DNA from 3 places in the Martinezella sp. CNPSo 3795 genome. Region 2 is predicted to be linked to each of the others. Evidence: riboswitches for the same ligand, from Rfam matches in the RefSeq annotation. Region 2 holds a riboswitch; each other region holds the start of a gene.

Region 1 (10,784 bases), on a different contig from region 2:
GCATCGGCGAGCCGAAGGAGGCTGCAATCAGAATGAGGCCGATCAGCAGTGCCGCCAGAAAGCTCTTGGCCACGGTAACGACGACCGGCGATCCCATGGACTCGCTGATGCGGTCGAAGACGTAATCCAGCCCGTTGACCACAGCCATGGCCTGCAGGCACCAGGTCAGCGAATGTGCCCCCTTGTTCGACAGCTTGACCAGCCGCCAATGGGGCCGGAAGGGCGCGAAGACAGCATTGCTCAAGCGACCGACAAAATAGACGAGTCCGATAAAAGCGAAAACCGCAGCCAGTATCGGCGCGATGTCAGGCCGCAGCACATTGAAATTCGAGAGGAAGAAGAAAGACGTAACGAGAAAGGCAGCCAGCGACAGCGTGCGGATCAAGGTCGACCAGAAGGCGACGGAGAGCCGGCTGATATAGGGCGGATTCTCGACGGCCTCGTCCTGCACGTAATAGCGGCGGAATAGCCGATAACCACCGAAAAGAAAGATCAGAGCAGCGCCAATCGACAGGCAGACAGCGGCCAGGAATGAAGCAAGCTTTGCCTTGAGCACGAAGCCGATCCAGCTCGTCACGGCGGTACTGAACTTGACGCCCTCGTCGACCAGAGCCGCCCCTGCATCGTCGAATGTCGCCGTGGAAATCTCCGTCCGCTTGAATAGCGTCTCGGCAAACAGCCTTCGGCGCATCTCCATGAACTGCATCGCAAGCCGATTGGTCTCTGCGGTCAGATTGTCGGCATCGAGAATCGCGGCGCTGATCTGGGAGCGTTCGGCATTGAGCCGATCGCGCTCCTGCGCGACGATCGGAGCCTCAGGCGGCTGGCCTTCCTTGGGCGCAGCACCGAGTTGGGTCAGGCGTGCATCGATTTCGGCGGTACGGGGTTTCAGGCGTGCGGAAATAGCAGCTGTGGTGCGGTTGAGTTCGTCGACCTGGCTGGACAGCGCCACGAGCGTCTCGTCATCCGATGTTGCCTGTTTCGCCGCGTCCTGAAGCGATGCATAAGTCTTCTTCGCTTTGCCAAGATCGGTAACAGCTGCGTCCAGCAGCCCATTGGCGAGCTGCCCGGGCTGTTGGTCCGTTTGCTGCGACGCTTGGGCCGGCTGCTGATCCTGCGCAAGGGCAGCCCCCGCCAGCGGGATGATGGCGGTAAACACACCCAATCCCAGCAACAAAAGGGACAATAGAAAAAGACGAGATTTCAGCGGGCGCAAGCAGAGCTCCTCGTTGCACATGAAGTCGCAGGCAGTGGATGACCGAAATCGCCGCAAAAATGGAGACCCGAGTCGTCCTATAGTAGGATTGCGAATTCCATAGTCTTTACGCGTACGCCTTGTAAGACAAAGAAAGGCGACACGAAGGCATTCCATGCCGTTATCCTATCCGGACTCTCCTTCAAAACCGGATATCGGCCGCTCTCATCTTGACGACGACCTGCCGCGCCGATCATCGCCCGCCCGGAAATAGGCCAGGAAAACACCTTGGCAATGGGTCGATCTATGCGCGCCTGCTCCGCAATATCAAGATGAAGGCGACGCCTCCGGTAAGCCCGGTGACCACGCCGATCGGCATGTCCTCCGGAGCCATCACCAGGCGCGCGATGACATCAGCCCAGATCAACGTCAGTGCGCCGAAAGCGGCGCTCAGCGGCACCACGCGCACATTGTCGCCGCCCACGATCAGCCGCACGAAATGCGGCACCATCAACCCGACGAAACCGATTGCGCCTGAAAAGGCGACCATCACGCCGGTCAGCAGCGCCGTGATGACGAAGAGTAGCAAGCGAAATCGTGCAACGGCAATGCCAAGCGTGACGGCCGTTTCATCGCCCATCGCAAGTGCATTGAGCTCCCTCGTCTTCGGAAGAAGTGAAACGAGGCAGAACAGCAGGATGCCGGCGGGATAGATAAGATGTTGCCATTGCGCCAGTCCTAACCCGCCCAGCATCCAGAAGACAACGGTGTTGGCGGCTCTCGGATCGCCCAGAAAGATCAGGAGGTTGCCAAGCGCCGTGAACACGAAGGCTACCGCCACGCCCGACAGGACGAGCCGATCGGCCGAATGCGAGCGCGTCAGCCGCGTCGTCAGCCCGACGGCCGCGGTTGCGAGCAAGGCGCCGGCAAAAGCGAACAACGGCACCGTCAACAGGCCGAGGATCAGCCCGGTATGCAATAGCGCCAGAATGGCGCCGAATGCCGCCCCGGAGGAGACGCCGAGGAGATGCGGGTCCGCCAATGGATTTCGCGTCAGCGCCTGCAGGACGGCGCCGGTGATGGCAAGCCCCGCCCCGACGAGCGCCGCCAGAACGACGCGCGGAAAACGGACGTCCCAGACGATGCTTTCCTGCCCGCTGGACCAGGTGGCCGGAAAGGCACCAACATGCAGTCTGTTGCCGACAATCGACCAGACGGTGGAGAACGGAATGGATGCCGAACCGAGCGAAACACCGGCGGTGATCGACAGAATGAAGCCTATGGCGAGCAAGGGGATGAGGATGGAGAGATTGAGGCGCATGCTTGAAACTTGAGGAAGGGATCCGCCCCATGATCGACTGGTGCGGATCGGCATTGCAGACGATTACATGGCGCTCGGGTGAAAGGCCCTGGCCAGCGTGGCGATGGCCTCGATGTTGCGCGGCCCCGGCGTCGCCTCCACATAGGGCAGCACGACGAAGCGGTCATTCTTCACGGCATCGATATTCCTGAAGGCCGGATTGCCCTTGAGAAAGGCGATCTTCTGGGCGGCAGTGACCTGGCCGTAATCGACGATGACGATCACTTCAGGGTTCTTCTCGATGACCGGCTCCCAGGACACTTCAGTCCAGCTCTTCTCGACGTCGTCCATCACATTGACGCCGCCGGCAGCCTCGATCAAGGCAGTCGGAATGCCGTAGCGCCCCGATGTGAACGGCTTTTCCTCACCGGAGTCATAGACGAAAACGCTGGTCGGCTTGGCGACATGACCGATCCTCGCCTGGACCTCGCCAAGCTGCTTGCGATAGCCGGCGACCAGCGCTTCCGCCCTGTCCTCGACGCGGAAGATCCTGCCGAGATTGAGGAGATCCACGAACATGTCGTCCATGGTCGGCTTGTTCTTCTGCATGACGAAGATGCAAGATTCGGTCAGCTCATAGACCTTGATGCCGAAGGGGGCGAGCGTTTCCGGAGTTACCTCGCCGCCGACCTTCATGCCGTAGTTCCAGCCGGCAAAGAAGAAATCCGCATTGGCGCCGAGCAGCACCTCTTTGCTCGGATATTTCGGCGACAGCTCCGGCAGTTCCCTCACGCCGTCACGCAGCTTCTCATCCAGCGTCTTCCAGCCGGAAATGCCGGTATAGCCGACCATGCGGTCCTGTAGCTTCAGCGCCAACATCATCTCGGTCAGGTTGACGTCGTTGGAAACGGCCCGCTCCGGCGCTTTGTCGAAGGTCACATCGCGATTGCAGCTGCGCACGGTGACAGGCTCGGCGAGCGTCGTGCCCGCAAACAGGCTTCCGATAAGCAAGGCCGCGGCAGACAGGGACATGCGAGAAAACATGAATAACTCCAATGATCGTATTATCGAAGGGAAAAGGAAAAGCGCTGCGGGCCGCCGTCGGTGTGATGCAGCCGCGTACCAACCCTGAAAGCGTTCGAGACATGCTCCACAGTCAGGACTTCGGCAGGTTCGCCGTGGCCCATAAGCCGCCCGCAATCCATGACGGCGATCTGCGTCGCAAAATCAGCAGCGAGATTGATATCGTGCAGCGTCGTGATGATCGTCGGGCCGAGTCTCTTGAGTAGCTCAAGAATCTCGAGCTGATGGCGGATGTCGAGGTGATTGGTCGGCTCGTCGAGGATGATGAGTTCCGGCTCCTGTGCCAAGGCGCGGGCGATCAGCGTCCGTTGCTTCTCACCACCCGACAGCGACGCGAATTGCCGCTGTGCCAAAGACTCCAGTTCCAGACGGGCAAGCGCCTTGGTCGTGACCTCATGGTCGCGATCGCTCCAGCGTGCCATGCCCTTGCGGTGCGGGATGCGGCCCATCAACACCACGTCCCGCACGCTGAAGGGAAAATCACCTGGCGTCTCCTGCGGCACGACGGCGATGCGCTGCGCCGCCTCCCGCGGACCTATGGACCAAAGATCGATGCCGTCGAGACGCACCGAACCTCGCTGCGGCTTGAGGCCGCGATAGAGGCAGCGCAGCAAGGTCGACTTGCCGGCTCCATTCGGACCGATGATCGCAAGCCGGGCGCCGGCCTCGACTGATAGCGTGATGCCACTGATGATCGGCATTCCCTTCTGGGGACCCCAGCTGATGCCGTCTGCTTCCAGTCGTGCGCTTCGTTCGGACATGACCCGGCTCCTATTGCAATACGACCAGCTGGCGTTCGGCTGATACGATGGCGGCGGGAATGCGCGCGAGGGTCTTGCCTGCCAGCGCTCTCGGGCGTTCGCTTTCGCGGGTCAGCCCATCGGGGCGATCCCGATAAAGCTTCGCGAAGGAGACGAGCGCACCGATATCGCTCGCATCCTCGATGTCACCGAAGAGGTACGTCGACTTTGGCGTGGCCTGGAAAGCGACCGTGCACGGCCGTTCGCAGCCCGCCATACAGACGCTGCCCTCCAGGCTGAAATCATCTGCGAGTGCGGCGTCAGCCTGGGAGATCGCCATCTGCAGATGTTTCAGGAGTTCGAGGCCCGGCCGGCACGGTTTGCCGACATGACGGCAGTTGGTGCACACGGTGATCCGGTGCGTCGCCTCTTTTGTATTATCCATGAGATGCCTCCCGGAGATTTCGCCGGAGGCACAGTCAAGATGGGGCCAGCGGACGCAGCGGCGCCCTCGCCCAACCACTGATTTTCCATCGGAACACCCCGTCCGTTGCGGTTGATATCGTCGATGGCAGGTCTCCTGGCTCGCGGGTCACAACTCGTTCGCGCCTTCCCGGCTTGACGCCAGTGGCATATTGCGAACGCGCTCTCCGCTTACAGTTGCGGGGGCAGCCACGGTCTTGGCCCCTGATGGGTAATCCGCACCGTGTTCCCTTTTCAGCCGCCATCCGGATCGATCCGAAAGCAGCACCATCGGCGGTATTCATGTCATAGAAAGCGGATGCGGGCAACGGGGATGTCATATGCGCTTTCATTTGTCCTGGAGCTTCGGCCTGAGTAGGCAATCGTTACGTTATTACATAACAAATGACAAGCCATTATCTCCGCTCGAGGCCGCAACTGCGATATGCATATGCGGCAGCACTCAATCGCGATCCAGAATGAAAGAAACCGCAGGGCTGTCAGACCGCCTTGCACTGAGGATGAAAACGCTCCGCGACGCTCTCTGCCGCCGCATAGGCCTGCGTCACGATCTCAGGCACCAGATCGATGTCGGGGAGACTTCCAAGTCCCAGGGGACCAATCGCAAAAAGCCCGTCTGTCGTACGCCCGTTGACCTCAAGCGAGCCTGTCGCGTCCACGGCGAGACCGAGGCCAAGCTCGTCCGGCACCGCGAGACCGGCATCGATGAGGCTACGCAGCAAGGGTGCATTCAAATCCGGCGCCTGGCACCGACAATCGATTACGTCGTCGGCATAGAGCTGCTCGGTCTCCTGCCGGCCAGCCGGCTTCAAAACCAGCCCGGTCGGCGTGCGGCGGATAAAATGACCGCGCCGCAGCAGCGTATTGCCCTCGGCAAGCTCCTGATTGAGGCGTACATGCAGCGCCTCGGGAAGCCGATTGCGATGGCTGTCATAAAGCGCCCGCAAATGGCGGTTGAACTGCTGCTTCTGCCCGGCTGGCAGAGATCGCCAAAGCGAGCGCGCATGCTTGCGCAAGCCGTTCATGACGGATTGCCAGCTCTGGCCGTTCGCCTCCGCCTCGACGCAAGCCTTGCGGACGAAGCGGACGATCTCGCTGAGCTTGCCGGGCATCTCGTCGGCAGGGAAAACCGGATCGGCATTGTTGCGTGTGTGGCTCTGCGGCAGAAAGCCTCGCCGCGAAACAATGGTGATCTGCCCCGTATAGCCGTTCTCACGCATCTGCAGCAGCCGATCGACGACGCGCAGGCCGCTTCCGAGCAGGATCGTATGCGGTCGCGACACGAGACGGCGCGCCCGCACCGTCGTCGGCACGGTCACGAGATCGCTGGCCTGGAATTCGTGATCGCTAATGCCATAGCCTGTCGCCAGCACCACCATGTCGAAAGGCGCATTGGCGGCGCCATCGCTTTCCACTACGAAACGGCCGCCCCGAACACGCCGAAGCCCGAAGACCGTCTCGCTGCTGACCTGCACCGCCACATCCCGCCGTGACGAGAAGGCTTCCGAAAAGCGCTGATAGACGTAGTCGCTGAAAATGCTCTTCGGTACGAAGATCTGCAAAAAACCGGGTATGGCGGCGGGGACGGCGCTGCGGAAAGGCGCATTACCGCAAAGCCATTGATTGAAGTCGTCGGGATCTCCCGCGGAAACGGAAAGATCGCGAACACGGCTGTTGAGAATTTCACTGCTATGTCCGGAGGCGAGCGCCTGTCCGCCGCTGACGGTGGAATTAGGATCGAAAAGCTGCAGATGGAAGGGAAAGCGAACCGTCTTCATCAGGGCGATCGCCATCATCATGCCGGAAAAACCGCGCCCGATCACGGCAATGCGAGGCATCGCATAAGGCCGCGCTGTCGCGTTCGTCCTGGCGGAAAAGAATCCCTGAACCGTCATATCAACTCCTGGGGCGAGAGGTGGTCGATCATGCCTTTCTTGGGCTTGCTGACTTCACAGGTCCGGAAACACAGAGCCGATATCCGGGCCTCGGCAACCTTGGGACTGCGGCCGACAGAACGCACGAAAGCCGCTTCCGTTCTCAATACGCGTCGCGCTTCTTCAATCAGGACCCTTCCAAAATGAAAGATGCGACAGGCAGGTCCAACTCTGATCCAACACCAGATGCCTGCAATCAGCCGCCATATGATTACTTCGTCAAAAGCCATCAGGCAGCAGAATTATTGCCATTGTCTACTTATTTAGTCGTATATGAAAGCGCGAAAACGCTCCGCTAGCAAGTGCTTTCTTGTCCGGGCGGAATAGGGTCGACGAAGCTGCGGTACAGAAAACGGCGGGCGACCGGACACTCCCTTCGTATCCGGCACCTGCGTCGACCGGCAAAAAGGGAAAGCAATTCCAAGCCCTAGGACCAGCTTATGAAGCAGCTTTCGCTATTCGTTGGTCCCAGAGAAGAGGGTTCGCAACCCGCCATCCTCAACGCATTATATCGGGCCGCTCGCTTACAATTTTCGTGGTCGGCGCCTATCGTGCCCGAGGGCGCAACATGAATGCGCCAGGAAAATCCGTTGTACACTCCAGCTATCGAAATTAAGATCGCAGGGATTTGCTGCGCCTGAGAAACCGACTTGGCGCTGGCCGAGGAGTGGTGAATGGGGACTGTTTCGCAGTTGCACGAACGTGTCAGGCCGCCCGCCCATCGCGTCCAGAGCGAAGAGGAAGCGCTCGAGATCGCACGTTCGCTCGCCGCCGGTTTTGCTCAGCATGCAAGCGATCGCGATATCAATCGCATCCTGCCCTATGACGAGGTCGAAGCCCTGTCGCAGTCAGGCCTGCTGGGGATTTCCGTTCCTTCGGAACATGGCGGTATCGACATTTCGAACTGCGTTCTTGCCGAGGTCGTTGCGATCCTCGCCGAGGCAGATCCTTCCATAGCACAGATATTGCAAACCCATTTTCATGTGCTGGAAGCGGTAAGAATTGGGGGCGGCGAGGACCAACGGGCATCCCTTTTCGACCGCGCCATTATCGGCGATCGTTTCGGCGGCATCTTTTCCCAATCCGGTGCAAGCGGCACCGACCAGCATCCCTGGCATCTGACAGCGGACGGGCTCGGCTTCCGCCTCAGCGGACGGAGCCAGCCTTCCGCCAGCATTCTGTTTTCGGACTGGATTGCGCTATTCACGACCGACAAACGCAAGGGGCTGATCGCCGCTGTCGTGTCCAGAGATATGGAGGGCATCCAGATCATCGACGACTGGGATGGCTTTGGTCAGCGCACCTCCGGAAACGGCACGATCATATTGCATAATGTCTATCTCAATGCCGACGCCCTTCTTCTGCACCGAGAAAAGCTGGCTGAGCCTACAGTGATCGATAGTGTGAACCAGCTCACCGGCGCCGGCATCAATCTCGGCATTGCCCGCTCCACGCTGACGGCGACGATGGAATTCGTGCGGACCCGCTCTCACTCAGGCAACGGGGATGAGCGAGCCGTCAACGATCCGCTGGTCGTGACAAGGATCGGCGAGATTGCCATCCGCATTGAGGCGGCGACGGCGATGGTGGAGCGCGCCGGCGGCAGGATCGATGCCGCACAGATCAATCTCACCGAAGATCATGTTATCGACGCCGCACTCTCCGTTGCGGCGGCCCAGACGATTACTGCCGATATCGCGATGGAAGCAGCCGACGCGCTGTTTGAGCTTGCGGGCACGGAGTCTGCGCGCATCGGACTCAACCTTGACCGCCACTGGCGCAACGCCCGCATTCACACCCTGCATGAACCGGCCCGCCGGAAATACCACATCGTCGGCAACTACCATCTCAACGGCGTAAAGCCATCGAAGACCTCATTGCCTTGATGGGCGCAGGAGAATCGACAAGGTCAGCCGATGTGTGAGGCCCGGTGGTTTTCCCGTTCCGGGATATCGGCGTCAGCGCCACCGGCAACGAATTCCTCCAGCGACATGTTGTCGAGAATCTCGGCAATCGCGTCACGCACCTCGGTCATCGAGCGCCGAACCTGACAGCGTTCCGGATCGGAACAGTCGTCGCAGGCTTCGTAAGCAGTACGGCTGGCGCAACGGATAGGCGCCAACGGGCCGTCCAGGGTACGAATGACATGGCCGATGCGGATTTCCGATGCGGGGCGCGACAGCGAATAACCGCCGCCTGGGCCTTTCTTCGAACGCAACACGCCGGCATTTCGCAATTCGAGGAGAATGGTATCGAGAAACTTCTTCGGAATATTGTTGCGTAACGCGATATCGTTGATGAACGCGGTTTCACCCGGACCAAGGCGTGCGAGATCCACCAGCGCCTTCAGTCCGTATTTTCCTTTTTTCGTAAGCATCGCCGTCCGCTTTACTGCAAAGTCGATTGTTGAAAACCCGGCGTGGCTCAAAAGAGACTCAACGGGCCGGTCCTGTCAGCACAGATTGCGGAAGTAACCCCGCAGCCCCTTACGAACAAGACAGTAACTCACAAATTGTATAGTTTATATGAGTAAATTTAGGCAATTGTATCGCCTAAGCAACGAATTTGCGGCTTTTCTTGGATTTAGGCGGCGCTACTGTCCAAATATGCCTTCTCTTGCCCACGCCTGAAGTCGGCAACCGCACCCGCCACCTGGTCAGCCACCAGAACGGCATGCTCGACCACCTCGGGCAATCCCATCAATTCGCCGAAGGTTCCGCGCGCAAGCGGTCCGGAGATAAACAAGGATGGAACCACCGTTCCATCGCCGGCAAGCGCCCGTGATCGCATATCGCAGGAAAACCCGAGCCGTGCGGGATCCATTGCGAGATATCCGGCCTTCGATAGCTCGTCGATCCAGCCCTGCGATTGCAGGATCCCGCGGTGCCCTGGTCCGGTGGTGACCACGACCGCATCGAATTGCCTTTCAACGGATCGCTCCGAACGGCTGAGGCGTAGGGTGCAGTCGACCACGTCATCTGCAACGCCGACCGCCGCGACCGAAGCCGCCAGTATTTCCAGCCGGCCGCTTGCAAGCGCCCCTTCACTGACAGCCTCCACCTGCGGCGCAACGCGAAACCGATGCACATCCCAGAATGGCCTCAAATGCCGGACGAGACGTCGCCGTTCCGCGATCGGCAGCGCGTGCCAGACATGCCGGCCTTGCGCCCTCACCTGGTCGATGACAGCATGCCAGCTGCGGCCTTCGTCCTGCGCCTTGCGGATGGCGGTACGTACGTTGCGCAGCAGCTCGACTGCCGTCTTCGACGGCTGAGTGGCGAAATCGCCGAATGGCTCCTGCCTGACTGCCGCATGGCCGCGCGAGCGCAGGCCGCGTCGGGATATGGCAGTAATCGGCCCCTTATGGCCTCTGAGCCCGAGCGAGGCAATGACGTCGGCCGAGGTCAAACCATTGCCGACGATCAGAACGCGATCCTCGGAGCGAATGGCCGCAAGCGCATCCGGTCGTGTCGGATCGGGAATGAAGCGCGGGTGATCGGCAAGCGCATCCTGCAGCACTTGCGGCGGCAAGGGCGACGGATGACTGGTGGCGATGACGAGAATGTCAGCATCCACGCGCTGTCCATCAGTACCGGTGACCGTCCAGCGGTTGCCCGTCCTTTGAATACGCTTGACACTTTGCCTGACATGGAGGAGCCGCCCATTCTCGACGAAAGGACGGATCATGCTATTGATATAGTTTCCAAAAACGGAGCGTCGCGGAAAAAAACCGCCATTCACGGCGACCGCCGCATCATCATTGGCAAGTGCGTCATTCTCCAGCAGCCAGCGCTGAAAATGCTCGATGTCGTCGGGCAACAGGCTCATTTTCGCTGCCGGCACATTGATGCGGTGGGCAGGATCTTGCGTGTCGTAGGCAAGCCCTGCCCCCAAACGCTCCCTTGGCTCGAATATAAAAAGCTGACAGCCCCGCCCCGACTGATTCTGTAGCAAATGGAAGGCAACCGCCGTCCCGGAAACGCCGCCGCCAACTATGACGATAACAGGCAAATCAGGCGCCTGGTGGTCCGAGCCGATGGTCAATAGCC
Region 2 (10,784 bases):
GCTGGAAGCTTTCCTGATGGTAGCGCGACATGTCGAAGCCATGGGCTTCGAGCATGGAGCGCACGGCGTCCATGAAGACTTCCGGGCCGCAGCAGAAGATCGTCCGGTCCATGAAATCCGGCGCCAGCAGACCGATCTTCGCCTTGTCGATGCGGCCCTTCAAACCCGACCAGAGATCGGTGCGGCCGCAGCCCTCGACGATGAAGCCGAGGTTGAGGCTCGGCATGAAGCGGGCGAGATATTCGAGTTCGGAGCGGAAGATGATATCCGTCGGGCTGCGCGAACAGTTGACAAAGGTAATATCAGACAATGGTGCGATATCGGACATATACCGCGTCATCGACATCATCGGCGTGATCCCGGAGCCGGCCGAGACGAAGAGATATTTCTCGCCGGGATGGCGGATATGGCTGAAATCGCCGAGCGGGCCGAAAGCCTTGATGCGCATGCCGGGCTTCAGGTTCTCGAACATCCAGCGCGTGCCGATGCTGTCCTTCTGCGCCTTCACCGTCACGGCGACCGAGAAGGGCCGCGACGGCGTCGACGACAGCGTATAGGTGCGCATGACCGGCTCCGGAGCCGTCGGCAGCTCCAGCGTCACGAACTGTCCCGGCAGATAGCGGAACCAGTTGTCCTTGTCCGAGCGGAACGTGAAGGTCATCACGTCGGGCGCTTCGGGCGTGACCGAGAGGCATTCGAGCACATGCTGCCTGTCGTTCCAGGGCTGCATCTGGTCGAGGTGTCGATGCGGGTAGGAGACGGTCATGTTCATACTCAGGCAACCGCAGACAGCTTGGCCTGGTCGCCCTGCAGCCGGTTGATCATGAACGTCGTGTACCATTCGACGAACTGCATGACTCCCCCTTCATGGACCTCCGAATAGGGACCGGGCTCATAGGCCGGCGAGCGGATGCCGAAGGCGTTTTCCTCGACGATGCGGCGGTCCTGATCGTTGGTTTCGGTCCAGACGTGGGTCAGCTCTTCCAGATTGTAGTCGACACCTTCGACGGCATCCTTATGGACGAGCCACTTCGTGGTGACGGCGGTTTCCTCGGCGCTGATCGGCAGGACACGGAAGGAAATCGCGTGGTCGCCGAGCATGTGGTTCCACGTCGTCGGGTAGTGGAACAGCAGCATGGTGCCGATGCCGTTGATCGTCACGTCAGATGAAAGCGGCCGCCTGACGGCATTCTGGCCGGACATGGTGTAGCTCTCGGCCCCTTCGATCAGCGGCATGCGGGCGGCGCGGAACTGTCCATCCGGCGAGATCTTGAACTCGCTCGGCAGGCCGGCAGCTTCGCAGCGCTGCCAGTGTTCAGCGATAACGGGGTCGTTCATCGCGCCCTGCACGCCGGTGACGGTCGGAGCCTCCGGGAAGGTGCGGCAAAGTTCCGGGTGATTGGCCGCGCAATGGTAGCATTCGCGGTTGTTTTCCCAGACGAGCTTCCAATTGCCCTTTTCGATAATGGTGCTCTGGAAGGCGACCTTGGCTTCGCTGATGCGGTGCGGCGCCATGTAGGGCTCGATCGTCGCGCGAACCGGGGCAAAATCGGGAGCGTTCTGCGCGAGGCAGATGAAGATGTAGCCGCCGACGCTTTCGCAGTGAACCGGCTTCAGCGAATACTGGCTCTTGTCGAAATCCTCCGCCATCTGGCGGGCAAAGAGCAGCGAGCCGTCAAGTTCGTAGGTCCACTGGTGATAGGGGCAGACGAGCTTTGCCGAGGAGCCGCGCTCCGTCGTGCAGACGCGTGAGCCGCGATGGCGACAGCTATTGTGGAAGGCGCGGATGACCTGATCGCGGCCGCGGACGATGACGACGGGATAATCGCCGATCTGGACGGTGAAGTAATTGCCCGCACGCGGCACTTCGCAATCATGGCCGATGAAGAGCCAATCGCGATAGTAGATCGTCTCCATGTCGAGCATGAAGTAATCCGGATCGGTGTAGAAGGGTTGCTCCAGACTGAAACCCGTCCGGTGGTTCTTCAGTTGCCGCAGAACTTTGCTGCCGATGTCCATTTGCCTATCCTTAGCAGTACCAGGAGGCGGGCAAAGGACATGCACGGCCGATTGGGAGCGGCCAAAAGCAATGTCCCGACCACCCGCCGCGGTCAGTAAACCTATGTGCCCAAGGCTGGTTTCCGGGCTCTGGAGCGGCCCTGTTTCCAGAGCCCCATGGCACCTTCCCAGGTCGATCGACCCAGTGGCTTTATCCGCCATGCCTCACTCCACCACCGTTGCGGGGGCAGCGCCGGATTTTGACCGGCTTCCCAATTCTCCGTCTCCCTAGCGGACGGCACCTTGAGATTGATGGCATCATAGCTCCCGGCTCCGCCAGCCGCTGCGCTGCAATGCGACATCGGCTCCGAAATTGACGACAGGCGAAACGGGACGCCGGGACGGTTGCGTGCCGTGAGAATATTGACTGGCAATTCAATCGCTTGGGCGCTTGCATTGGAGATGCTGCGAGCATCGCATGTGCGTTCGACCAATGACGCTTTATCCTGATTGCGACAGGTCCGCAAACGGCCGATAATCGGAAGACTAGTTGCGCGGCGGAGAGCGCCGCAGAGCCGCCATCGGGGGCCTTCGGTCCAGCGCGCGATCAAGCTCGGCTCAAGCTCCATAGTCCATCATGTCGCGAAGAGTTTTATAGCGAGATCCGGCATGGCCAAACTCAGATATTTCGACGCTGGGAAGCCCGCCGAGCCCGAACCGGCGCCACCGGTATCGACGACGGGCTACAGCGAATTCCTGCGCACCGGCCGCATCAACCGCAACAGGCCACATTGGCTGGCGGAAGAGCGGGAATATCTTACCCATGAGCAGGTGGCTGTGCGCACGGCACAGAAGCTCAGGGATGCCGGCGAAAAGACCCATGACCGGCTCAACAGCTTCCACAAGTCCATTCGCTTTCCGAAGCTCATCTTTCACCACACGCTGAAGGACACGCCGCATCTCGGCTATTGTCACGTCACCGCGGCGCGGACGCAGTTCGCGCATTATGAGGACGTGAACTGGGCTTTCTATATCGCCAATTTCTTTGCCCGCATCGGCCAGGAAGAGAATTTCTTCGAGGACATCAGCCTCAAATATTCGCGGATGTATTTCGCCGTCGCCATCCATCCGGACAGGCAAGCGGAAGACAAGAAGCTGACGATCAATCGCGACGTCAGAGGCAACGGCGTGCTGTTCCATACCCACGATCCGCAGATCGCCATCCGCAATGTTCTTCTCCTCGGCGCGCGCAACGAGCAGCTTCGCGACATTATTCGCCAGCTTTGACGATTGATCCGAAAACTCGAAGAGCATAAGAAACGGCCTGAACTGCAAGCAGGCAGGCCATGGCACGACACATAGACATTCTCGAACATCCGCAAACGGCGATCGAAGTCGCGACAGCGACTCTCGCAGAGGGTCTGCCGATCGGGCTGCCGACGGAGACGGTCTATGGTCTTGCCGCCGATGCCACCAATCCCGCCGCGATTACCCGGATCTACGAGACGAAGGGTCGTCCGCGTTTCAATCCGCTGATCTGCCATATGAGCGATCTCGCCATGGCCGAACGCTATGCGGTCTTCGATCCTATCTCCCGTAAATTGGCGGAAGCTTTCTGGCCCGGCCCGCTGACGCTGGTGCTACCGCTCAAACCCGACAGCGGCATCCATCCGCTGGCGACTGCCGGGCTCGACACGGTCGGCATCCGCGTGCCGCAAGGCTTTGCCGGCGATCTGATCCGCGCCTTCGACAGACCGCTTGCTGCGCCGAGCGCCAATACTTCGGGCAAGATCAGCGCCACAAGCGCCGATCATGTCGATGACGACCTTGGGGAGCGGATCACGCTCATCCTCGATGCCGGGGCCTCGGTCGTCGGCGTGGAGTCGACCATCGTCAAGGTCGAAGATGAAGAGATGCGCCTGCTGCGGCCCGGCGGGCTGGCGGCCAGCGAGATCGAGCGGGTGGCCGGCAAGGCGCTGAAGCGCAAGAAGAAAGCCTCGGCTGCCATCGAGGCTCCGGGGATGATGGCTTCGCATTATGCACCGGGCGCAGCCGTGCGCCTCGACGCGACTGAGGTTTCCGCGAACGAAGCGCTGATCCGCTTTGGGACACCAGATATTCCCGGCAGCGAAAAGGCCATTGCCGTGCTGGACCTGAGCGTCAGCGGCGATCTCGCCGAAGCCGCAGCAAACCTCTTTGACTTCATGAAGCGCGCCGATGCTACGGGTGCTGCGACCATTGCCTTTTCGCATATTCCCGACGAGGGCCTCGGTGAGGCCATCAACGACCGGCTGCGCCGCGCCGCCGCGCCCAGAGAATAAATCAGCCCGACATCATCAGGCAAAGGACACGCCATGAGCAGCTCCGTCCCCTCTTCCGACCTTCTCGATCGCTTCGCCGCCATCGTCGGCGAGAAACACGCCGTACGTGACCCGGCGGAAATTGCGCCGCATCTGGTGGAAAACCGCGGGCTCTATCACGGCGCCTCGCCCATGTTGCTGAAGCCCAGCTCGGTGGAAGAGGTTTCGGCCATCCTCAAGCTTGCTAGTGAAACCGGCACGGCCATCGTTCCCCAGACCGGCAATACCGGCCTTGTCGGCGGGCAGACGCCGCGCGAGGGTGGTTCCGACATCATCCTGTCGCTGGAGCGCATGAACCGCATCCGCGATATCGATCCGGTCGGCAACACCATGATCGTCGACGGTGGCTGCATTCTCGCGGATGTCCATAAGGCTGCGGCCGAGCATGGCCGCATGTTTCCGCTTTCGCTTGGCTCCGAGGGTTCCTGCCGTGTCGCCGGCAATCTTTCCACCAATGCCGGGGGTACGGCCGTTCTCGCCTATGGCAACATGCGCCAGCTTTGCCTCGGCCTCGAAGTCGTGCTGCCCACGGGCGAGATCTGGAACGGCCTGCGCCGTCTTAAGAAGGACAATACCGGCTACGACCTGCGCGATCTTTTTATCGGCGCGGAAGGCACGCTCGGCGTCATCACCGGCGCGGTGCTGAAGCTTTTCCCGCAGCCGCTTGGCCATCAGGTGGCCTTTGCCGGCCTGCAATCGGTCGATGACGCGCTGACTTTATTCAAGAATGCCTCCAGCCTCTGCGGCACGGCACTGACTGGTTTCGAGCTGATGCCGCGCATCGGCGTCGAGTTCACCACGCGGCATATTCCGGGCGTGCGCGACCCGCTCGACACAGCCCATCCCTGGTATGTCCTGATCGATATTTCCACCTCGGATTCGGCTGAGACCGCCGAGCGGATGATGACGGCGCTGCTCGAGCAAGGCTATGAGGCCGGACTGATCCAGGATGCGACCATTGCCAGCTCGGAAGCGCAGCAGAAGGCCATCTGGCATATGCGTGAGAGCATGTCGGACGCACAGAAGCCGGAAGGCGGCTCGATCAAGCACGATGTTTCCGTGCCGGTGGCGCAAATCCCGCAATTCATGGCGGAAGCCGAAAAGGCCGTTGTCGGTGCCATGCCGGGCGCGCGTGTCTGCGCCTTCGGCCATATGGGCGACGGCAATATTCACTACAACATCTCGCAGCCCGTCGGCGCCGACAAGGCGGAGTTCATCGGCCGGTGGCGCGAGATGAACAAGATCGTGCATGGTCTGGTGCTACAGCATGGCGGCTCGATCTCGGCCGAGCACGGCATCGGCCAGCTGAAGCGCGACGAGCTTGCTTCCATCCGCTCGGAGATCGAAATCGACCTGATGCGCCGGATCAAGACGGCTTTCGATCCGGCAGGCATCATGAATCCGGGCAAGGTCCTCAAGGTCTGAGGCTCAAACCGTCACGACGACCCGCTCCGAAGCAAAGCAGCCAATCTGGCAGGAAATCACATTGCCATCGGCATCGATGTCTTCGCCGGCATAGGCAAGCACTGGCGCGAGGCGCGATTGCTGCAGCAGACGGGCTTCCGCTTCAGTCGGCATGCGCGCGGTGATGTCGGTGGAGCGTCGCCAATAGTCGGCCACGCCATAATCCTTCAGCGCCGCCGTGAATGAGCCCATTACGGTGAATTTCTCTGCCAAACCGGGGAAGCGCTTGGCCGAGCAGCTGCGCATCACGACCGAGACGGGAAGCGCATCGGCATAGGCTACCAGGCACATTTCCAGCACCGCCTCGCCCGGCTGAAGATTGAGCCGCGTGGCGATATCGGCAATTGCCGGAACTTCCCTGGCCGAGACAACCTTGCGCGTGAGGTTCGCATCCGTCGCGGTCAGATCCTTGGTGAACCGTACCTTGTCGCCCAACTGGAAACGAACGGGCATATCGGCACGGACATAGGCGCCGCTGCCGCGCGCCACGCGCAACAAGCCCTCCCCTTCCAGCTCTGCGATCGCGCGCCGCATCGTCACCCGGGAGACACCGAATTGTTCGGACAAAGCGCGCTCGCCCGGCAGCCGGCTGCCGGGCGCATGCGTGCCCGCATCGATGGCATTTCTCAGCTTCGCGGCAACGGCCGCCCAGCCTCCCGCGGCCCTTACGCCTTTGTCCTGTCGATTTTTCTCTTCCATCACCAATCTATTGCCTTGAAATTGGTATATACCAATTTATAAAGATCCAGCTCGTTTATGGAAGGGTTCGGCATGGGCGACAAGCGGATATATGTCACGTCAGTTAGCAGCAGCGGTGTTCACGAGTTCAGCAAGCAGACCAAGGATCATATTCAATTGTTGGCCGGACTTGGCGTGGAAGGCGATGCGCATATGGGGGTGACGGTGAAACACCGCTCTCGCGTCGCGGTCGATCCAACCCAGCCGAATCTGCGCCAGATACACCTCATCCAGGAAGAACTGTTCGACGAGCTCACCGGAAAGGGTTTCTCCGTTTCGCCGGGCGACATGGGCGAGAATATTGCCACCCGAGGGATCGATCTGCTTTCTCTGCCGCAAGGCACGCGCCTGCATATCGGCGCTGAAGCGATCGTCGAGGTGACGGGCTTGCGCAATCCCTGCAAGCAGATCGACAATTTTCAGAAAGGCCTGCTGCATGCGGTGCTCGACAAGGATGCCGATGGTGGGCTGATCCGCAAGGCGGGCATCATGGGCATCGTCGTGCAGGGCGGCCGTGTGCAGCGCGATGACGAGATCCGTATCGAGTTGCCGCCGCTGCCGCATGTGAAGCTTGAGCGGGTTTGATAACAAATCGAGCTGATGCTCCGCACAGCGAGAAGTCGGTTCTGAGTGCGCCGAGCCTATGATACCCCCCTCTGTCACTTACGTGACATCTCCCCCACAAGGGGGGAGATTGTTGGGAGTATGTCGCACCGCTTTGCCAAATCATCGTGCTTTGGTTTCTGCGGGCGGGAGGTTCGTTTGCGGCGACAAAGTGCTACGGGCCGCCAATCTCCCCCCTTGTGGGGGAGATGTCCCGATAGGGACAGAGGGGGGTGCGCACTCTCCGCAACAACCGCGGCAAGCGTCATCCCCCAACTATATCAATCGAAATCCTCATTGCCCGAATTGCCGCCACCATTGCGGTTGCCGGAGATGATCTCGCGTTTGCCGACATGGTTGGCGGGGCCGACGAGACCGTCCTTTTCCATGCGCTCGACCAGCGATGCCGCGCGGTTGTAGCCGATGCCGAGGCGGCGCTGGATGTAAGAGGTCGAGCACTTCTTGTCGCGCATGACCACCTTGATCGCCTGCTCGTAGAGATCGTCGCCGTCTTCCGAGGCAATCGCGCCCTTGTCGAAGACGGCTGTGTCTTCTTCCTCGTCTTCCTCATCCTCGTCGGCGGTCACCGTGTCGAGATATTCCGGACGGCCCTGCAGCTTCAGATGTGCCACGACCTTCTCGACTTCCTCGTCGGAGACGAAGGGACCGTGGACGCGGGAGATGCGGCCGCCGCCTGCCATGTGCAGCATGTCGCCCTGGCCGAGGAGCTGTTCCGCCCCCTGCTCACCGAGAATGGTGCGGCTGTCGATTTTCGACGTCACCTGGAAGGAGATACGCGTCGGGAAGTTCGCCTTGATCGTGCCGGTGATGACGTCGACGGACGGACGCTGCGTCGCCATGATCAGATGGATACCTGCGGCACGCGCCATCTGCGCCAGGCGCTGGATCGCACCTTCGATCTCCTTGCCGGCAACCATCATCAGATCGGCCATTTCGTCGACGATGACCACGATATAGGGCATCGGCGTCAGGTCCATTTCCTGTTGCTCTTCGATCGGGGCACCAGTGCCCTTGTCGAAGCCAGTCTGAACCATGACGTGGATCGTCTCGCCCTTTTCCTTGGCGGAGGCAACGCGGCTGTTGTAGCCGTCGATGTTGCGCACGCCGAGGCGCGACATCTTCTTGTAGCGATCCTCCATTTCGCGCACGGCCCATTTCAGCGCCATGACGGCTTTCTTGGGATCGGTCACGACCGGGGTCAGCAGGTGCGGAATGCCGTCATAGACGGAGAGTTCCAGCATCTTCGGATCGACCATAATCAGGCGGCACTGTTCCGGGGTCATGCGATAGAGCAGCGACAGGATCATGGTGTTGATGGCGACGGACTTGCCCGAGCCGGTGGTGCCGGCCACGAGCAGATGCGGCATCTTCGCGAGTTCTGCGATAACAGGCTCGCCGCCGATCGTCTTGCCGAGGCCGAGCGCCAGCTTGTAGCCGCTCTTCTCGAAATCGGGCGAATCGATCATCTCGCGGAAATAAACCGTCTCGCGGTTGACGTTCGGCAGTTCGATGCCAATGACGTTGCGGCCCGGAACGACAGCAACGCGAGCCGAGAGGGCCGACATCGAACGGGCGATATCGTCCGCAAGGTTGATGACGCGCGAGGATTTGACGCCGGGCGCCGGCTCGAATTCATAAAGGGTGACGACCGGGCCTGGACGAACATGGATGATCTCGCCCTTGACGCCGAAATCCTCCAGCACGCTTTCCAGCAGGCCGGCATTCTGCTCAAGCGTTTCCTGCGTCATGATCACACCGGAACGAGCAACAGGCTCCTGCAGCAATTCACGCGGCGGCAGCTCGTATTCTCCATCGGCGGTGCGGGCAATCGGGCGCCATTCGGGCGGCGTCAGGGAGACGGGACGGCGCGGCGAGATCGGCGAAGGCGGCGCGTCGATCAAACGCTGAGCAGCGGCCTCGACGGCGGGAATGGTGGATATAGCCTTGGCAACTGGTTCAGCAGCAGCCGGAGCGGCGACCTTCGCCGGCATCGGTGCCACGACCATGACGGGAGCGGGGCGCGTTTCGACGGCCGGAGCGCTTTCAGCACCATAAACGGCGGTGACGAAGGCAGGCGGAACGAATGTCTCGGCTGAGGCCTCAACGACAGGCTGCGGCTCCGGCTGCGGCGCTTCCTCAGAAGCTGCCACAACTTCGATGACCGGAGCCAGAATGGCAGCCTCCAGCGCTGCGAGCTCGTCCATGGCAGGGTTGCTCAGATCTGCCGCCGGCTGGCTGGAAATGGTTTCGACTGGTGCTGGGACCTCTACTGACGGAGGCTGCACGGCAACGGGCTGCGGCTCGATGGCCGCTGCCGGGCGGCGGCACTCGACGACGCGGAACTTTGCGATGATCGATTCGGCATCGACTTCCGGCCTGGACGGCGCGGGCTGCTTCGGCTCACCCCTGAGGGCAGAAACGAACTCGCCGTCGAACGGCATCGCGTCCCAGAAAGCGAAATCGGAAAGATGGGCAAGACGCGACTCGACCACAGGCGCGGCTACGGACTCGGGAACACTTGACTGTACAGGGGAAGCATCCAGCGCGATCGCGGGAGCTTTCGAGAATGCGGTAGCGATAACGGTCATCTCCAATGCGTCCGGCTCGGTTGCCGGGGAATTCTGAATTACTGTCGGAATATAGCCTTCCACCACCAGCGGCATGTCTTCGAGCGGTGGCAGATGGAACTCGTCCTGCCGCACGGGCGGGACGACAATGGCTGCAGCAGGTGCTTCGGCCACAACAGGCGGCTCCATCACCCGCATCGCGGCATGCGCGGAAGCTTGCGGCCGGATCTCGGGCTTCGGCTCGGCAGGCGGACGGCGGCTGATGATTTCGTTTTCACGCGTGCGGGTAAAGCGCACGTTCGGCCCCATCAGGAAGGCATTCTGCCAACCTGGAGACGCGAGATCTTCCGCAGAGATCCCCTGCGGCAGAACCGGCATTTCCTGTTCGCTCGTAACCGCAGCGGCTTGCAACGCCTCTACAACGGGCGGTGGCGCAGCGGCGGTGCGCTTCCTCACCTCGTCGGCAAGGCGCTTTTCCTCGGCTTGGCGCTGCTCTTCCGCCTTGCGCTTGGCTTCGCGGGCATTGCGAATCTTCTCTTCCAGAAACGCGCGGCGAGCAGCGATCTGCTCGGCCCGGCGGGCCTCTTCGGCCGCCTGCTCCGGGTCGAGATCCCCCTCCGGCTGGACGCCTTGCGAGGCATTGGAAAGTGTCGTTCGGGAAAGACGCATGAGACCTGCAACCCAGTCATTGATATTGCCGTTGGCTTCTCAAATCGAATAGGGCAAGGATGGTTAATAAGTTCCTTCCTGCCGTTGTGGAAAGCTGCCATTCCACACCCGAAAAACACGTCCGAATATGCTCAGAAACCCTGCGAAAACAAGGGTATGGCAAGCCCCTGCCGCGCGGAAGCGCAACGGGGAGACAGGTTAGATTTTTTGCGGGAACCTTTTACCGCGACGAGGACAGCTGCGCGATGGAAAGCAGCGTATCGGCGCTGATGCCGGAGCTCGACGACGAGCCCGTGAGAATCGATAGCGCCGGCGATGTCGAGGAGGTCGTATTGTTCTCCATGTCATACATCGCGGAGAATCG
Region 3 (10,784 bases), on a different contig from region 2:
CGCGATTGTCCTGGTTCTGCACGACCGCCTGGATCGAACGCAAACGCTCTTCGAAGACGCCCCGCTCCGCCCTGCCCTCCTCGCCGGCGCCATAGGCATAGCTGCCCCAGACGAGATAGGCCTCCGCCAGATCCGCGCGCCGCTCCCAGCCTTTCTCATCGATCAGCGCCTGCAGACCAGCTCCATAAGCGCCGGGTTTCGACCCGAAGATGCGATAGCCCGCACGACGACTGGCAGACGCGGTGTCCAACCCGGCGACCTCAAGCCGCGCGATCTCGCCGCGCATACGCGCCGCAATCGGATTATCCGTTGCATCCTCATCGAGCATGCCGACCGCGCGGACTGCCCTATCGAACAAGGCGATCTGCTCGGGAAACGCATCACGGAAAAAGCCGGAGATGCGCAGTGTGACATCGACTCGCGGCCGCCGGAGCATGGCAGGCGGGATGATCTCATAGCCGGTGACGCGGCGTGAGGTCATGTCCCAGACCGGCTTGACACCAATCAACGCCAGCGCCTGCGCGATATCGTCGCCACCCGTGCGCATGTTCGATGTGCCCCAGGCTGTCATGCCGAAGGAAACGGGCCATTCGCCATGATCCTGAACATAGCGGCGGATGAGCAATTCGGCCGATTTCCTGCCGAGCTCGTAGGCAGCCGGCGTCGGAACCGCACGGCTGTCGACCGAATAGAAATTGCGCCCCGTCGGCAGAACATCCGGCCGGCCACGGGTCGGTGCGCCGGATGGGCCGGGAGGTACGAAACGACCGTCGAGGCCTTTGAGCAGAGCTGCGATTTCCGCGTCGCCGCAAGCGAGGATGGAAGGCTGGAGCTTCGAGCCAATCTCGCCGAGAACCATGCGAGTGTTGGGCCAGTTCTCCGGGCAGGCCGTTTCGCCATTCACGAGCTTTGCGGCCAGGAGTTCGATGCGTTCGACGGTATCGCCTTGGGTACGCCAGGAGGCACCCGAGACATCTTGGAGGATTGTGGGACGCGAGCCGGTCCATTCGGCGGCCATGTCGCAATCCAAGGGGTCGAATGGCTTGTTCGGAGGGATACCCCCCTCTGTCAGCTTCGCTGACATCTCCCCCACAAGGGGGGAGATTGGTGGGAGTATGCCGCCCGTCTCTCCTGCCCCTTTATCGACAACATCAGCGGATTCGATCTTGGTTTGATCCGAGGAAGCTCCGCGGACCACCGATCTCCCCCCTTGTGGGGGAGATGTCGCGAAAGCGACAGAGGGGGGTGCCGCACCCTCCCTATGCTCTGCACCCACGAACGCATCTCGAGCAATCGCCCGCTGCAGACTCTGATCGCCACCCTCGCCCAGCCCGCGCGGCACCCTTGCCAGCGCCACCGTCAAATCCGTCAACAACCGCCCAGCGGGCGAGACGCCGAAAATGTGCAACCCATCGCGGATCTGCATTTCCTTGAGGTCGCAGAGATAGGCATCGAGCTTGCGCAAGGCCTCGTCTTCGCCCTCGCCCTTGGCGATGCCGGCATCCTGATCTAGCCCGATATCGGCGACGAGATCGAGGATCTGTTTACGCAGCAGACGGATGCGGCGGGGATCGCCGCCGGAAGCCTCGTAATATTCGTCGACCAGCGCTTCCAGATCCTTCAGCGGGCCATAGCTTTCGGCACGCGTCAGCGGCGGCGTCAGGTGATCGATGATGACGGCGCTCGTGCGGCGCTTGGCCTGCGTGCCCTCGCCGGGATCGTTGACGATGAAGGGATAGAGGTTCGGCAGTGGTCCGAGGATTGCTTCCGGATAGCAATTTTCCGACAGCGCCAACGCCTTGCCCGGCAGCCATTCGAGATTGCCGTGCTTGCCCATGTGAATGACCGCATGCGCATCGAAAGAGCGGCGCAGGAAGGCATAGAAGGCAAGATAGCCGTGCGGCGGCACGAGATCGGGAGAATGGTAGCTCTCCTTCGGATCGATATTGTAGCCGCGCGCCGGCTGGATACCGATAAGCACGTCGCCGAAGCGGGCGAACGGCAGAGCAAAGCCGTCACCAATCGCGTAAGGATCCGCCGCCGGCCCGCCCCAGCGCGCCGTAATCTCATCCTGAATCTGTTTAGGAAGCGACGAGAAGAAATCCTCGTAATCGCTGAAGGAAAGCCTCTCGCGGACCATGCGGCCGTCATGCCCCGAATTTGTCGGCCCTTCCGCTAGGTGCCGCATCAGCGCGTCGCCATCGGCAGGCAGATCGGCAACGCCGTAACCGGCCGCCCGCATCGCCTTCAGCACTTCGATCGTGCCGGCCGGCGTATCGAGCCCGACGCCATTGCCCAGGCGACCATCGCGATTGGGATAGTTCGCCATGACAAGCGCAACACGGCGATCGCCGGGCGGCGTATTGCGCAGCCGCGCCCAATTGGCCGCAAGCCGCGCCGTATAGCGCATGCGATCCTGAAGTGGCTCGCTGGCAACGATATTGGCCTCGACCCTTTCATCATAGCGGGCCGCAGCCTTGAAGGACACGGCGCGGGCGAGAACGCGCCCGTCGACCTCGGGGAGCGCCACGTTCATGCCGAGATCGCGCGCCGAAAGCCCCTGCGAAGATTCCTCCCACGCCTCCTTCGGCGACGCCGAGAAGATGGCTTGCAGAACGACGGCATCGCCCGTTTCCAGCACCGTCGCCTGACGATCTGCACCGGGTGCCGAAACGGCAAAGCCCGTGGCATTGATGACCACGCCCGGTTTCAGCTCGGTAAAGACACTTTCGAGAATACCGACCGACACGGCGTCCTTGAGGCTATAGGCAAAGACCGGCAACGGCCGCATGCCCTCAGCGATAAGCGCCTCTATCATGGCTTCGACAGGTCTGGTTTCACCGCTCTGAACCAACGCCCGATAGAAGGAAATCGCGACGGTCGGAGGTTCGAATCCTGCAGGGATCACCATCTCCGCTTTGGAGACTCTCCTCCACTCCTCGACGCCGATCACGCCCCGCCCTGGCCACCAGATCCCGGCCTTCATCAAGGGTACGGCGGGCATCGGCTTCTCGGCGCCTGAGAGCATCGCCTCGGCATAGGCGAGAAACGCCCGCGAATTCGCCTCGCCGCCCTCGATCAGATAGGACCAGAGCGCATTGAGATCATCGAGTGCGACGTTGGAAAATGGCGTTAGCCCGGGATCGGGTTTCGAATCTCCCGGCAGCACCGCGATCAAGGCACCCTGGCGCGCTGCACAGGCATGCAGCGCTTCCAGCGCATAGTGGAAGTAGCTTGCTCCTCCGAGCGCCCGCACGATGATGAGCTTCGCATACCGCGCCGTTCTGTCAATATAGGTATCGACGGACATCGGATGCTTGAGGCTCATCAGGCTTGCAAGCCGAAGGGAACGGCCGCCCTCTCCGTGGGCTGCGGCAATCGCCGCAAGCTCGGTATCGGCGGCCGACAGAAAGAGGATATCGCCGGGCGACTGCCCAAGGTCGATCGCCTCCTCTCCGTCGCTGATGGTTCCCTTTTGGGCTAGAAGGAGGTGCATGGACGTCCCTTAGACCAATGCTTCGATCGCCTTGCGAACGATCGTCTCGTCCATCTCGTGCAGGCCGATCACGACAAGCCGGGTCGCGCGGGCTTCACCCGGCGTCCAGGCGCGATCGAAATAGGTGTCGATGCGGCTGCCGACGGCCTGAAGCTGCAGGCGCATGGGCTTGCCGGGGACATCGACGAAGCCCTTGAGGCGCAGCACATCATGCTCCGCAATCACGCCCTTCAGCGCATCGACGAAGGCGGCCGGATCGGCAATCGGGCCGAGTTCGACGACGAAGCTGTCGAACTCGTCGTGGTCATGCGGCGTGCCATCCTCGTGCTCCAACTCGTGGTGAGATTTGCGGTTGACGATATCGTCTTCCGTGCCGATCCCGAGGCCGAGCAGGACAGTGGCGGGCACATCGCCGTTCTTGGCCTCGATGATTGTCGGCTTGCGGGCGGTGCGCGAGGCTACTTCGGCGCGGACGCGGCCGAGACCATCAGTGTCGATCAGATCGGTCTTGTTGAGCACGATCAGATCGGCGCAGGTCAGCTGATCCTCGAACAGTTCCTCGATCGGGCTTTCGTGATCAAGCGAGTCGTCCTCGACGCGAGCAGCCTCTACGGCGTCGTGATCGTCGGCGAAACGGCCGGCGGCAACAGCCGCGCTGTCGACCACCGTGATGACGCCGTCGACGGTGACATGGGTGCGAATGTCAGGCCAGTTGAAGGCGGCAACCAGCGGCTGCGGCAGGGCAAGGCCTGATGTTTCGATGACGATATGATCCGGGCGCGCATCGCGCTCCAGAAGCTTCGTCATCGTCGGGATGAAGTCGTCGGCGACGGTGCAGCAGATGCAGCCATTGGTCAGCTCGATGATGTCATCTTCCGTGCAGTTCTCCGCACCGCAGCCCTTCAGCACGTCGCCATCAACGCCGAGGTCGCCGAACTCGTTGATGATCAGCGCGATCTTCTTGCCGCCGGCATTCTGCAGGAGGTTGCGGATCATCGTCGTCTTGCCGGCTCCCAGGAAGCCAGTGATGACGGTGGCGGGAATCTTTTCCTGGTTCATATGGATCAGCCCTTCATTTTCAGCGGCAAGCCCGCTGCGATAAAATAAACTTCGGCACTCGCCGCCGCGACCATCTGGTGCAGGCGGCCGGCATGATCGCGAAATTCGCGCGCCATGCGATTTTCTGGTACGATTCCCAAGCCCACCTCGTTGGAGACGAGAACGAGCCTTGATCGCGCAGTCGGCAGAAATGCAGTGAGAGCGGCAAATTCTGCCGCCATATCCCGCTCGGCCATCATCAGATTGGTCACCCAGAGCGTCAGGCAGTCGATAAGCACCGCCCGCCCCTCCGCGTCGATAGCGGCAAGCTGCCCGACGAGATCCATAGGCTCCTCATGCGTCTGCCATAGATCGCCGCGATCGGCACGATGCTTGGCGATGCGCTCGCGCATCTCGTCATCCCACGCCCGCCCTGTCGCCACATAGTGACATTCGAGGCCGGTATCCGACACCAGCGATTCTGCAAACCTGGATTTGCCGGAGCGCGCGCCGCCAAGAACGAAGACCGCTTGGGAAATCGAAGACGACATGCGTTATGCCCGCTCTCGAGCAAAAGCGAGGGTCGGCAGCACGTCGCTGGAACCGGGAAACAGGCGCCTACACGCCGAAAACTCGTCTTGCGCCATGACAACCTCCGTGCTGGCAGCGGAACTCGCGTCCCAAAACAGGCTCTGCGCCCGGCACGCATGGCAGGTCTCCTGGCTCGCGGATGAGGCGACGCGACGGGGGCGGACCGAAACCGGTCGCCCCCGATCGTGCGCCAGCGGATCTTTCTCACCTTCCCGGCAATGCATCATGAAAAGGCGGACGATTCGTAGAATAAGAGGCGTCCAGCCCCGGTTAATCATGATGCCACACCAGTGGCTTTTTCGATTTGCGCCTGCCTCGCCCCCGTTCGCCCCATGCGAACCATCGACGAAATAGACTTCAAACCGAACGAAAGACCCTGACCGCTCTACAGTCGCGGGGTCGGCTGTGATGAGAACGCCCGGATTGGGTCCGCCCCTTCACATTCCCTTTTCATCCCATGCGGCAGATCGCCGCTCAGGAACCATTCGTTATGCCGCAATGATTAGGCTTTCACTGAGTTCAAGTCAATCAAGGGCATGGATGCGACCTGCGCCATCCTGATTGCGAATTCGGTTGAAAATTCCCATAAAACCAGCGGCTTTTTTGCCGTATTTCTTTGATGTTAGGAGTTTATAGAAGGTAAGCCCTCACATTCGAGCAAAACGTATCGTCCGCTTCCAATGCTGCAGAAATTCCAACCGCGACGTCTCGGCGTCTTCTCGGTCCTATTCGATCTCGGTCGCTTCAGGGCATTGCTGCGCCGTGGCGAGCTGGGACTTGTTTTTGCCGGCGCGCTGGTGGGAATAGCGTCCGGCTGTGCCGTCACCGCGATGAGCTATATCTCGCGCAAGCTTCACAGCGTCATCTACGGTATAACCGACTACGAACGCTTGAGTTCGGCAGCAATGGCGATTCCCGACAAATCGGTGTTGTTCATCGCACCGATCGCAGGCGGCATCATTCTCGGCATATTGCTCTACATATTGTCGCGCACGCGCAAGAAGCCGATGGTCGACCCGATCGAAGCCAATGCGCTGCATGGCGGCCGGATGTCGCTTACCGACAGCATCATCGTCGCCGTGCAGAACCTGATCTCGAATGGATTCGGCGCGTCCGTCGGGCTTGAAGCGGGTTACACGCAGCTCGCGGCCGGCATTGCCTCCAAATTCGGCTATAAGATGCAGATGCGCCGCGCAGACCTGCGCATGCTCGTCGGCTGCGGTGCTGCGGGTGCTATTGCCGCAGCATTCAATGCGCCGCTCACCGGTGCCTTCTATGCCTTTGAGCTCATCATCGGCAGCTATTCGATCCTGACGCTAACCCCTGTCGTCGTCTCGGCACTGATATCGACGATGATTGCAAGACTGCTTGCCGGCGATGACTTCGCCATCGATATCGATCATTTCGGGGCGATCGTTCCGGCGGATTATCTTCCAGCCATCCTGCTTGGTGCCTTCTGCGCCGGTATCGGCATCCTGATCATGCAGGGCGTCGCCTGGGTCGAAGAATTGGCACGCAAGAGTTCCATCGCGCCGCCTTTCCGGCCCGCGCTCGGCGGGCTCGTCGTCGGAACACTGGCGCTGATTTCGCCGCAGGTCCTGTCTGCCGGGCATGGCGCGCTGCATCTCAATCTGTCTACGGACGTGACGCTGGGCGCCTTGCTGGGTCTATTCCTACTGAAATCGCTCGCCTCCGCAATATCGATCGGCTCCGGCTTCAGAGGCGGCCTCTTCTTCGCTTCGCTGTTCATGGGCGCGCTGCTCGGCAAGATCTTCGCTTATTGTGCACCCTATTTCGATCATGCCACGCTGACGCCGGTCGTCTATGCCGTCGTCGGCATGAGCTCGCTGGCCGTTGCCATCATCGGCGGCCCGCTGACCATGACCTTCCTGGCGCTTGAAATCACCGGGGACTTTCCGATCACTGCCCTGGTGCTGGCCGCCGTCATCACCTCGTCGCTGGTGGTGCGCACGACCTTCGGCTACTCCTTCGCCACATGGCGCTTCCATTTGCGCGGCGAGAGCATCCGCAGCGCCCACGATGTCGGCTGGATCCGCAATCTGACGGTCGCCCGCATGATGCGCCCCGACGTGCACACGGGCAGCATCGACATGAGCATCGAGGAATTCCGCAAGAATTTTCCGATCGGCTCGGCGCAGCGCGTCATCCTGATCGACAAGAACGAGAAATATTCCGGAATGGTTCTCGTGCCCGACGTCTATGCGAGCCCGATCGAAAAGGACGACGAGGAGCACGGCCTTTCCGATTTCATCCGGCTGCGTAACGAATTCCTGCAGCCGCAAATGAACGCCAAGCAGGCAGCCGCGATGTTCGACCAGACGAAGAGCGAAGCGCTCGTTGTGGTCAACGATTTGATCGAGCGTAAGGTCATCGGTCTGCTGACGGAGAGCTATACGCTGCGCCGCTACAGCGAAGAACTCGACCGCCGGCGGCGGGAAGTGTCGGGGGAACTTTAGGCGACCAGACCGTCGAGCCAGGCGGGATCGAGTACACTTTCCAGCTCTGCCGCAACTTCGTCCAGCGCCGCATCGACGCTGGCGCGATAGTTCATGCGCTCGCCGGAAAGACCGAAGCTTGCCAGCAGCTTCGCCCGGTAAGCATCGCTGCCGAAAAGACCATGCAGGTAAGTGCCCATAACACGGCCATCCGGCGATATGGCTCCATCGGGCCGCCCGTCGATCAAGGTCGATGGCCGCTCGCAGTCCGGACCCCGCGTCACGCCAAGATGGATTTCATAGCCCGATAGCGGCACATCATATTCCTTGGAAACGGCAGTGCTATTCCGTACCGTCTTTTCCGGAGCCATTTCCGTCTCGATATCCAAAAGACCCAATCCGGGCGTCTCGGTCACCGATCCCTCGATACCGAGCGGATCGTAAACGGTATGGCCGAGCATCTGATAGCCGCCGCAAATACCGATGACGCGACCGCCGCGGCGCACATGGGCAGCAATATCGCGATCCCACCCATGCTCACGCAGATCGAGGAGGTCACCGATCGTAGACTTCGAGCCAGGTAGCACCACAAGCCCTGCATCGGCGGGCAAACGCTCTCCAGCGCGAACGAAAACCAGATCGACATCGGGCTCGGCTCGCAGCGGGTCAAGATCGTCGAAATTGGCAATCCGCGACAGCACCGGCACGGCGACCTTGAGCGCGCCGGAGGAGCCACGAGCAAGCCGCTCCAGCACAACGGAATCCTCCGCCGGCAGACGCGCCGCCGCCTTCAGCCACGGCACGACGCCATGGCATTGCCAGCCAGTGAAGCCGCCGATGGCCTCTATGCCCTCACCGAACAAGGAGACATCGCCACGGAACTTGTTGATCAGATAGCCACGGATCATCCGCCGGTCTTCCTCCGGCAATATATGATACGTGCCGACCAGTGACGCGATCACGCCGCCGCGATCTATGTCGCCGACCAGCACGACGGGGACATTGGCGCGTGTCGCAAAGCCCATATTGGCGATATCGCCGCGTCGAAGATTGATCTCGGCAGGAGAACCCGCTCCCTCGACGACAACGAGATCGGTTCCTGCCCGCATCGTGGCGAAGCTTTCGAGTACGGCACCGAGCAGCTGCGGCTTCAGCGCCTGATAGTCCCTGCCCTTGGCATGGCCCCAAACCTTGCCCTGCACGATGATCTGGCTGCCGGTTTCCGATTGCGGCTTCAACAGCACCGGATTCATGTGAACCGATGATGGCACCCGCGCCGCAAGCGACTGCAGCCATTGGGCGCGCCCGATCTCGCCGCCATCCTCCGCAACGGCGGCATTGTTGGACATATTCTGCGGCTTGAACGGGCGCACCCTCACGCCTCTGTTTGCGAACAGCCGACACAGACCTGCGACTAATACCGTTTTTCCGACATCGGAGCCGGTTCCCTGCAGCATGATCGCTCTTGTCATTCCCCACCACCTCGATGCGCCACAGCCACTGAAAACGCTAGATTCCGCCTTGATTCTGCCGCGATCCCGGGCCTCCGGAAAGAGCGAGCACGATACAAAAATGCACCACCCCCAAACATGCTCTGTTTGCGACATTGGATGACGATTTCATCCATTGTGAGTTACGCGGAAGAGGATTATCTCCATCGCGAAAACAAACAACGAAACCGGCCGGTCCGGGTCGGAGGATACCCCAATGCTCTTCATCTTCAACAGACAGAATTCCATCCAGATCGCCTGGAATGGCAAGCTTCCGGTTCGCCGCCCGGAGAGCCGCCTGCAGCAGCTCGATACGCGCTTCGGCACGGTTGGCTTCATCCGCACCTATAATGTTGGCTAATAGCGCGTCAAGCCGCTAGCCGACACATGAGAAGCCGCCATGCGATAGCATCGGCGGCTTTATTTTTGATCGTTATCGAGATGGAACGGGTGCCGCTTCGGGCAGATCAAACTGCCTCGTAAAGGCACCCTCTCAAGCGCGAAAACCGCGCGATCCGGAGATCGACGCGGTTTGCCAAAAACGCCGGCTTCCCTGCACATACACCGCAAGGTTCGCTTTCCCCGGTACGCAATACCTGATCCAGGGAAGCAGCGGTATGTCCCCCGCCACGCATCGATTGATAAACGGACATCGTTACTGGAGGGTTATTAAGTGCTTAAATTAGAGTGAATCTGAAAATTTTTTGAAAATTTTCCTCTTTGCGTTGAGAAAGCGTAAACGGCGCAAATAAGATATAAAACGTCTTCCAGGGACGCGAGATTTAAGCGCCATTCAAATCCGTCTGAGCAACAGAGCTTTGAGGAAGCCATGTAATGGACGTTTTGCAGCCACGAATGGCAGAAAACAGGCTAATTCAGGCGCTTATTTAAGCTTCTCCAAGAGGCACGATAACGTCCATTACCCGATGGGCTGTTGATTTCTTCATCCAAATCCTTACGCTGATTGATGTCGATGCAAAGAATGCCCGGCCGCGACAGAATTCGGCGGTCGCAAAAAGACCAAATGCACGACAGCAGCAAAGGGGACCGTACGGGCGTCGTCAGCGGCGTATGAACGGTTGCAATCAGACCGCGCTGACAGGGGATCGACAGAAATCGAACGCGTTGGAGTCGATTTCCGCAACGTAACGAAAAATTGGGAGACGATATCAATGAAGAAGCTTCTCGCTTCAGCCATTTTTGCATTCGGCGCCTATGCTTTGGCTGGCTCGGCGCAGGCCGCAGATTGCGGCAGCGTATCCATCGCTGAAATGAACTGGGCATCCGCAGGCGTTGCCGCGCAGGTCGACAAGATCATCCTGCAGAACGGTTACGGCTGCAATGTCACCCTGGTAACCGGCGATACACAGCCGACCTTTACCTCCATGAACGAAAAAGGTCAGCCTGACGTCGCACCCGAGCTTTGGGTCAATGCCGTGCGCACCGCGCTCGACAAGGCCGTATCGGAAGGCCGTCTGATCGTGGCTGCACCGCTTTTGAGCGATGGCGGCGTCGAAGGCTGGTGGATTCCGAAGTTCGTCGCCGACGCGCATCCCGACATCAAGACCGTTCAGGACGCGCTGAAGCATCCTGAACTTTTCCCGGCCCCGGAAGATCCATCCAAGGGCGCCGTCTATGACTGCCCGGCAGGCTGGAACTGCCAGATCTCCACGACCAACCTTTACAAGGCTCTCGGCGCCGACAAGCTCGGCT

The links. Region 2 has a riboswitch for cobalamin ahead of AC13QY_RS21930 (aromatic ring-hydroxylating oxygenase subunit alpha). Riboswitches for the same ligand answer to the same signal wherever they lie in the genome.
Region 1: linked by a shared signal. The riboswitch ahead of AC13QY_RS14320 (DUF1636 family protein) and the one ahead of AC13QY_RS21930 (aromatic ring-hydroxylating oxygenase subunit alpha) in region 2 are both predicted to bind cobalamin.
Region 3: linked by a shared signal. The riboswitch ahead of cobU (bifunctional adenosylcobinamide kinase/adenosylcobinamide-phosphate guanylyltransferase) and the one ahead of AC13QY_RS21930 (aromatic ring-hydroxylating oxygenase subunit alpha) in region 2 are both predicted to bind cobalamin.

What each region holds. Positions count from the first base shown of each region.
Region 1 is NZ_JBXSOQ010000004.1:188,981-199,764, reverse strand. It holds gene AC13QY_RS14340 (mechanosensitive ion channel family protein) at 1-1,216, opposite strand, end outside; gene AC13QY_RS14335 (FecCD family ABC transporter permease) at 1,500-2,516, opposite strand; gene AC13QY_RS14330 (ABC transporter substrate-binding protein) at 2,580-3,539, opposite strand; gene AC13QY_RS14325 (ABC transporter ATP-binding protein) at 3,560-4,339, opposite strand; gene AC13QY_RS14320 (DUF1636 family protein) at 4,350-4,763, opposite strand; cobalamin riboswitch at 4,872-5,088, opposite strand; gene AC13QY_RS14315 (FAD/NAD(P)-binding protein) at 5,281-6,696, opposite strand; gene AC13QY_RS14310 (hypothetical protein) at 6,717-7,034, shown strand; gene AC13QY_RS14305 (SfnB family sulfur acquisition oxidoreductase) at 7,410-8,621, shown strand; gene AC13QY_RS14300 (RrF2 family transcriptional regulator) at 8,645-9,112, opposite strand; gene AC13QY_RS14295 (FAD/NAD(P)-binding protein) at 9,319-10,779, opposite strand.
Region 2 is NZ_JBXSOQ010000008.1:188,172-198,955, reverse strand. It holds gene AC13QY_RS21935 (FAD-binding oxidoreductase) at 1-772, opposite strand, end outside; gene AC13QY_RS21930 (aromatic ring-hydroxylating oxygenase subunit alpha) at 775-2,019, opposite strand; cobalamin riboswitch at 2,116-2,319, opposite strand; gene AC13QY_RS21925 (DUF6656 family protein) at 2,668-3,285, shown strand; gene AC13QY_RS21920 (L-threonylcarbamoyladenylate synthase) at 3,345-4,319, shown strand; gene AC13QY_RS21915 (FAD-binding oxidoreductase) at 4,353-5,783, shown strand; gene phnF (phosphonate metabolism transcriptional regulator PhnF) at 5,787-6,521, opposite strand; gene AC13QY_RS21905 (MOSC domain-containing protein) at 6,594-7,145, shown strand; gene AC13QY_RS21900 (DNA translocase FtsK) at 7,445-10,129, opposite strand; gene AC13QY_RS21895 (DUF1217 domain-containing protein) at 10,641-10,784, opposite strand, start outside.
Region 3 is NZ_JBXSOQ010000004.1:228,776-239,559, reverse strand. It holds gene cobN (cobaltochelatase subunit CobN) at 1-3,496, opposite strand, end outside; gene cobW (cobalamin biosynthesis protein CobW) at 3,506-4,555, opposite strand; gene cobU (bifunctional adenosylcobinamide kinase/adenosylcobinamide-phosphate guanylyltransferase) at 4,561-5,085, opposite strand; cobalamin riboswitch at 5,227-5,626, opposite strand; gene AC13QY_RS14490 (chloride channel protein) at 5,806-7,602, shown strand; gene AC13QY_RS14485 (cobyric acid synthase) at 7,599-9,053, opposite strand; gene AC13QY_RS14480 (hypothetical protein) at 9,289-9,432, shown strand; gene AC13QY_RS14475 (ABC transporter substrate-binding protein) at 10,244-10,784, shown strand, end outside.